DNA from 2 places in the Limosilactobacillus agrestimuris genome. Region 2 is predicted to be linked to the other one. Evidence: a T-box and tRNA genes for the amino acid it is inferred to sense, from the RefSeq annotation. Region 2 holds a T-box; the other holds one or more tRNA genes.

Region 1 (3,424 bases), on a different contig from region 2:
GACAGGTAAATACGGAATTGGGATTTTTAGTCCGCCACTAGATGATGCGGGTAATAGTATTGCGGGGTTAAGTGCTCTAAACGAACTTGGTCGCGAATTAAAAGTAGATTTATTTAGGTATTAGCTATTAAGAAAGTGGCTTTAGTGTTCCTTTAAATTGAAAATGAGATTAACTTTATTAAGTTGGGCCACATCAGACACTATTCTTAATATTCTTAGTGAACTCATGTTATATTTCTAAAAAATAACATGAGGGACTTTGATTAATTGTGTGAAGACGAGTGTTTAAACATGTTTTTCTCATCAAAAATTTATTTTTGAATTGACGACTACCAAATAGACGCCTATAATGGTTATATTCTGAAATTTTAATGTGAAAGTTTCTTAATTTAATTAACTTTTACACCTAATTTATCTCCTGAAGATATTATTTGGAGGAATTATATGAGTAAAGAGAAAAACTTGGATACAGCCTTCTTCGGGCAGCCAAGAGGACTATCTACACTGTTCTTCACTGAAATGTGGGAACGGTTTAGTTACTACGGAATGCGGGCAATCCTGTTATTCTACATGTACTACGCTGTCACTAAGGGTGGTTTGGGCATGGACCAAGCCACTGCTGCTTCAATCATGGCGATCTATGGTTCGTTAGTTTACCTCTCGAGTGTTGTTGGTGGTTGGCTTTCTGACCGTGTTTGGGGCTCTCGTAAGACCGTCTTTATCGGTGGTGTGCTAATTATGTTTGGGCACATTGCCTTATCATTACCAGCCGGTGTTACAGCCTTATATATTTCAATCGCATTAATCGTTGCCGGGACTGGTTTATTAAAGCCAAACGTTTCTGAAATGGTTGGTGGTTTGTATGGTCCCGATGATGAACGGCGTGATTCTGGATTTAGTATGTTTGTTTTCGGGATTAACCTGGGTGCCGCTGTTGCTCCATGGGCTGTTCCGTGGGCTGCTAATGGTTTTGGCCTTCATTTATTTGGTAACGAAATGAACTTCCACGCTGGCTTCTCACTTGCTGCAATCGGAATGTTCTTTGGTTTACTTCAATACACTTTGGATGGTCGAAAGTACCTTTCAAAGGACAGCTTATATCCTAACGACCCGATCGAAAAAGATGATTTACGGCCAATTATTATTTGGACTTGTGTTGGGGTAGCTGTATTAGTTGTTGTTCTTGGTTTGTTAGCTGCAATAGGCCAACTTAACATTAACAACATTATCAACATCATTACCTTTATTGCGATTGCATTACCAATCTACTACTTCATTATGATGTTGAATTCAAAGAAGGTTACTAAGCCTGAAAAGTCACGGGTTCTTGCTTATATCCCACTTTTCATTGCTGCGGCAATCTTCTGGGCAATTGAAGAATCAGGTTCAGTTGTTTTAGCATTGTTTGCTGAACAACGGACAGTTCTTCACATTGGTAGTTGGCACTTTGCTGCTGCTAACTTCCAGACTTTGAACCCATTATTCATTATGCTTTTAACACCAGTATTCGTTGCCCTTTGGGATCACTGGAAGGGTCAACCAAGTGCTCCTGGCAAGTTCTCCGCTGGTCTTGTCTTTGCCGGATTATCCTATATTCTCATGGCATTACCAGGGATGATGTTTGGGACAGCAGGACGGGTTAGTCCATTCTGGCTTGTTGGTTCATGGTTCATTGTTGAAATTGGTGAAATGTTAATCTCACCAATCGGTTTGTCAGTAACCACCAAGCTTGCACCTAAAGCGTTTAAGTCACAAATGATGAGTATGTGGTTCTTAGCCGATTCAGCTGGTCAAGCTGTTAACGCTCAAATTGTTAAGTACTACTCATCCGCAACTGAAGTTCCATACTTCATTGCTGTGGGGCTTGTAAGCATTGTCTTCGGAATTATTCTGATGTTCTTCGTTAAAAAGATCCATGAATTAATGGACGGAGTAGATTAATAATAGCTTGAAGCTGAGAAAAAACGATTTTGTTTTCTCGGCTTCTTATTTTTTAAAATTTTTCTTCAAAAAGTCCTTGCAATTTTAGCTAAAGTTCGATATTATAATAAACGTTGATTGTTACTTATAACTTTCACGTTGTGATGGAGGAGTAGCGAAGTCTGGCTAAACGCGACGGTCTGTAAAACCGTTCCTTCGGGTTCGGCGGTTCGAATCCACCCTCCTCCACTTTTATTATTGGGCTATAGCCAAGCGGTAAGGCAACGGTTTTTGGTACCGTCATGCGCTGGTTCGAATCCAGCTAGCCCAACTGCTTAAGTCACCAACTGTTTGGTTGGTGGCTTTTTTGTTTATCAAGAAACTATGCAAAGGAGAAATTACAATGCCTAAACAAGGGCAGTTTGCAAAGTCAAGTCGACTAAAACAATTAAACCAGTTTAAAGTAAAAAAGCATTCTCACCAGTCTGCAATCGATGATAATCAATTCGTTGACTATGTCGTTTTACGATTTAATCTAACAAGTAAGAAGAAATTAGCAAAGAAGATTCAAGAGAGTAATCAACGATTTTTAATTGAAATTTTGGACACTTGTCAGGAGCAACGTTTAGATTTAGAAAGTGCCATTCCAGATCTACTTAAAAAGTTAAATAGTCGTGTTCCTTGGCAATTTTACCGTCAATTAATTGATGGTTGGGAAGACCTCCAACATTTTATTCAACGTGAGGTCCCTAGTGTTCCACTGAAACAACAAATTCTTGTTTCGGGAACAATTAGTAAAGAAGAGTTAACTAAAATGATTGCGGAAGAACTAGCAACTAAGGCAACTGCTATGACGTTTTTGAACCGGCCAATAAATAACCAAATTCGAGAATTAACGCGACAACGACTTCTTCAAACCATTTACAAAAATGGTCAAATTAACTGGCAGCAGATTGCAATCTTGTTTAAGCCATTTCCATTAGCAATTGATCCAGGACTAGATCAGGGAACTAAGGAGTGGCTAATGGCACTAGAAAAATCCTAATTAACGCAAAGATAAATAAGATGGTCGAGTTGATAGCCTTCACTCTTAGATAATGTTAAAATGAGTGGTTGTAATAACAAAATTGAGGGATTGTCTGAGGTATAAAAAGAGAAATTCTTATGGTTGATACAATTATTCATTTTATGGTTCATAACCAAGTTTTTACCTTATTTATCTGTATGGCCCTAGGTTTTGCAATTGGGGATTATAAAATTGGGGGTAAATTTAGCATTGGTGCAACCGTGGCCACACTGGTTGTTACTTTAATTGTTGGCCAGATCGGAGCGTTTCCACGAGATGAGATGTTGGGAACGATCTTCTTTGGTGCCTTCATGTTTTCAGTGGGCTACCGGATTGGACCACAGATGCTAACCAGTTTAAAAATCTTTGGTTCGCGAATCTTGATTATCAGTATTTTTTGGTTGGTAACGGCTTTCCTTGTTTCGTGGGGGTTGTTTG
Region 2 (3,424 bases):
GCATGTATTAGGCACACCGCCGGCGTTCATCCTGAGCCAGGATCAAACTCTCATATAAAATATAAGAACTTGAATAGCTCTAATTCAAATTAATTAAGCGAATTGACTTCGCAAATGTTTTTGCTTCAAATCATAATGATTGAAGACCCTACACATTTGATTCGTCGAAACTTTGTTCAGTTTTCAAAGGTCTACCTTGTTTAGCTAAGGAGCTAAACAACATTTATTATTATATCACACGCTCACTTTAAGGTCAACAACTATTTTTAATTAATTTCAATCAATTAAAAATAGTTGTTCAAATAAGCAGCTTTTATAATATACCATCCCATTGAGAAAGAGTCAACACTTTTCTTGAAATAAAAATGTTTGACTGAACAATTGCAAATTTCTTTGCTCCCTCAACAGGAACTATACTATACATTCTTTTTTTCTTTTCGTCAACAATAAATATGAAATATTTTTCATACATTATCAACATTGCCGAACAATTATGATAATTTCCACTAAATAGTTAACAAATAATAGTGTAAAATGAAAAGTGCTCGTCAAATCCATGACATGAGCACTCACAAACAGAACAATTTAATTTTAAAATTATTTTACACGAACCAGGAAGTAGCGCTTCTTACCACGGCGAACAATTACGAACTTCCCATCAAAGTGACTGTTAGGATCAATTTCCGCATCTACATCTGTTACTTTTTCACCGTTAATATGAATTGCACCATTCTCGACATCCTGACGTGCCTGACGACGTGATGGTTCAATCTTTGTATCGTCAACTAACCAGAGAATGATATTCTTCTTTTCATTAGTTACCTCTACAGAAGGAACATTGCTAAAGGCTTGTTCAATCTCCTCAGTGGTTAAGTCAGCAACATCCCCAGAGAACAATGCTTTTGTAATCCGTTGTGCTTCAGCTAACCCTTCTTCACCATGAACAAACTTAGTAACTTCTTCAGCTAAGCGACGTTGAGCTTCACGCTTCCACGGCTCCTTCTTAACCTTTTCTGCCAACTCATCAATTTCATCTTTAGATAAGAAGGTGAAGTATTTAAGGTATTTAACAACATCACGGTCATCTTGATTAATCCAGAATTGGTAGAACTCGTATGGTGAAGTCTTCTTTGGATCAAGCCAAATAGCACCACCAGCAGTCTTACCAAACTTTGTCCCGTCAGCCTTAAGCATCAACGGAATCGTCAAGCCATATACCTTTGCATCTGGTCCTTCTACCTTATGAATTAAATCGATCCCAGCAGTAATGTTTCCCCATTGATCGGAACCACCAATTTCAAGTTGAACATTATTATTTTGGTAAAGGTGCAGAAAATCAACCGCTTGAAGAATTTGATAGGTAAACTCAGTAAAGGAAATTCCTGAAGCAAGTCGACTAGCAACAACTTCCTTATTTAACATGGTATTAACATTAAAGAGCTTCCCAAAGTCACGTAAGAAGTCAATCATGGTAAAGTTCTTTAACCAAGTATAGTTATCAACAATAGTGAAGTTTTCAGTGCCGAAGAGTTTCTTCATCTGTTCGGTCAATGCCTTCTTATTATGTTCCAATTGAGATTCAGTTTGAAGAGTCCGTTCAGTCTTCCGGCCAGATGGATCACCAATTGCACCAGTCCCACCACCGATAATAATTACCGGGTGATGTCCAGCAAGTTGGAACCGTTTCAAAATCATAAATGGGATCAAGTGACCAATATGGAGACTGTCCCCTGTTGGATCTGTTCCACAGTATAAGCCGATGTTTTTATTTTCAGTTAATTCCTTTAGTGCTTCCTTATCAGTGGTTTGGTTAATCGCACCACGCCATTCGAGTTCATCAATAATGTTCATTAATATCTGCCTCCTAATATAATGGATTAAAAAAATCCCCAACTTCATAACGAAGTCAGGGACGATTTACCGCGTTACCACCTTGAATTGTAACTACTTTAAGTAATTACCTCTCTAGTCGATAACGAGACGATCCGTTCATAATTGAAAAGCTCAGTAAGTGTAATTCGTCAGCTAACCTTGTCAGGTTTCCAGCAACCACCTGATCTCTAGATGACTGATTAGTCGACTACTAAATTACCTCAATGCCTTTATTTGTTGCCGTTATTGTACCGAGATAAGTAACCCTTTGTCAAGCTAAAAGAGGCCGGTGGAAAAGTGTTTTTCCATCAGCCTCTAATTTAATAATTATTTACTTTTCTTGTTTCTGTTTATTTTGCTTAGCCTTATCTTTTTTCGTCTTCTTTGGTGTGTAGACTTCATGAACATAAGCTTCCCCAGTTAATTCAGCAACTGGTTTGAATGTTCCGGCAAAGTCTTCATCAAGATTAGCAGTCTTCTTTGCTTCTTCATAGTAAAGAGCACCACTGGCGAAAATTACTGGCAAGTAAGCTGCAAAGCCAAGGATCATCAATAATAATCCAACATATACTAATGGGTACGTTGCAGTGTAGATTCCCCAGTAAGCTAAAGCACCGAAGATTACTTCCCAGATAACCATTGGGATGAAAATAACTACAAGCATAATTAACAAGTAGTTCCACTTCCGGCCACCCATAAACCGTCGACTAGCAGTTAGGGCATAACGCATTGATTGACCAAGAAATTGTGGTTGACGATCACGGTAAAGGAAGTTTGCCTGTGAATACTCAATCCCTTTCCATGCCATCACAATATCATTTAAAATCCGGCAAACAATTACTAAGGCTTGGTTCTTAGCAACAAGGCCACCGATAATATCTAATGGTAGGCTCCAGAGGAATACAAACAAACCTGTATAAAGGATGATTCGCCATAATTGATTCTTCCGCAAGTGCTTGTAATGCATCCATACTGAACCAGCACTCACAATTTGTTCAGGATGACGAACCTTATCTTGATAATTAAATTGTGCAGCGGTAGTAAAGAATGAATAGAAGAATGACAATGCAATTAGAATAATGATTGCAATCAGCAATTCAAGCAATGCCAACCCAATTGCTGCAGGTGATGCCATCCCATACATAATCATCATCATGGCCATTCCCATTGAACTCAAAATTCCCTGGGCAAAGTAACCAACGATAAATGATAACGCAAGGAAAATAATCATTACTCCGCCGAGTGGCCACATTGACGCTTGGTAATGTGGCTTAACCAGTCCCTTCAAGTCATGAATAAACTGCTTTAAGGACAAATGATAACGTTTCTTCATTTAATACTCTCTCCAATTATTTCAGAATATATTTTTCATCATAACATAAAAAGAACAAAGCTCAATTTTCAAGTCGCTTTTTTCATAAAAAATTCATAAAGGCCCTTAGCATTCGAATCTTCAAACACTAAAGGCCATTTTCTTCGTTAACTCATCTTTGTACTACTATAAATTTGACTCAGTCGCCTAAGGATAAAGAAAACAATAATTCCTTCTAAC

The links. A T-box is a leader RNA that pairs with one kind of tRNA and senses whether it is charged. The one in region 2 lies ahead of tyrS (tyrosine--tRNA ligase), so its partner is inferred to be a tRNA-Tyr.
Region 1: it has a tRNA-Tyr gene. The T-box ahead of tyrS (tyrosine--tRNA ligase) is inferred to sense a tRNA for this amino acid. The anticodon was not compared.

Annotation. Positions count from the first base shown of each region.
Region 1 is NZ_CALPCW010000014.1:37,051-40,474, reverse strand. It holds gene glsA (glutaminase A) at 1-124, shown strand, start outside; gene NFR46_RS08335 (peptide MFS transporter) at 445-1,941, shown strand; tRNA gene NFR46_RS08330 (tRNA-Tyr) at 2,087-2,169, shown strand; tRNA gene NFR46_RS08325 (tRNA-Gln) at 2,180-2,251, shown strand; gene NFR46_RS08320 (hypothetical protein) at 2,324-2,965, shown strand; gene NFR46_RS08315 (aspartate-alanine antiporter-like transporter) at 3,085-3,424, shown strand, end outside.
Region 2 is NZ_CALPCW010000002.1:317-3,740, forward strand. It holds partial or broken rRNA gene NFR46_RS01710 (16S ribosomal RNA) at 1-58, opposite strand, end outside; gene NFR46_RS01715 (hypothetical protein) at 314-472, opposite strand; gene tyrS (tyrosine--tRNA ligase) at 598-1,851, opposite strand; T-box leader at 1,906-2,106, opposite strand; gene NFR46_RS01725 (hypothetical protein) at 2,204-3,205, opposite strand; gene NFR46_RS01730 (folate family ECF transporter S component) at 3,352-3,424, opposite strand, start outside.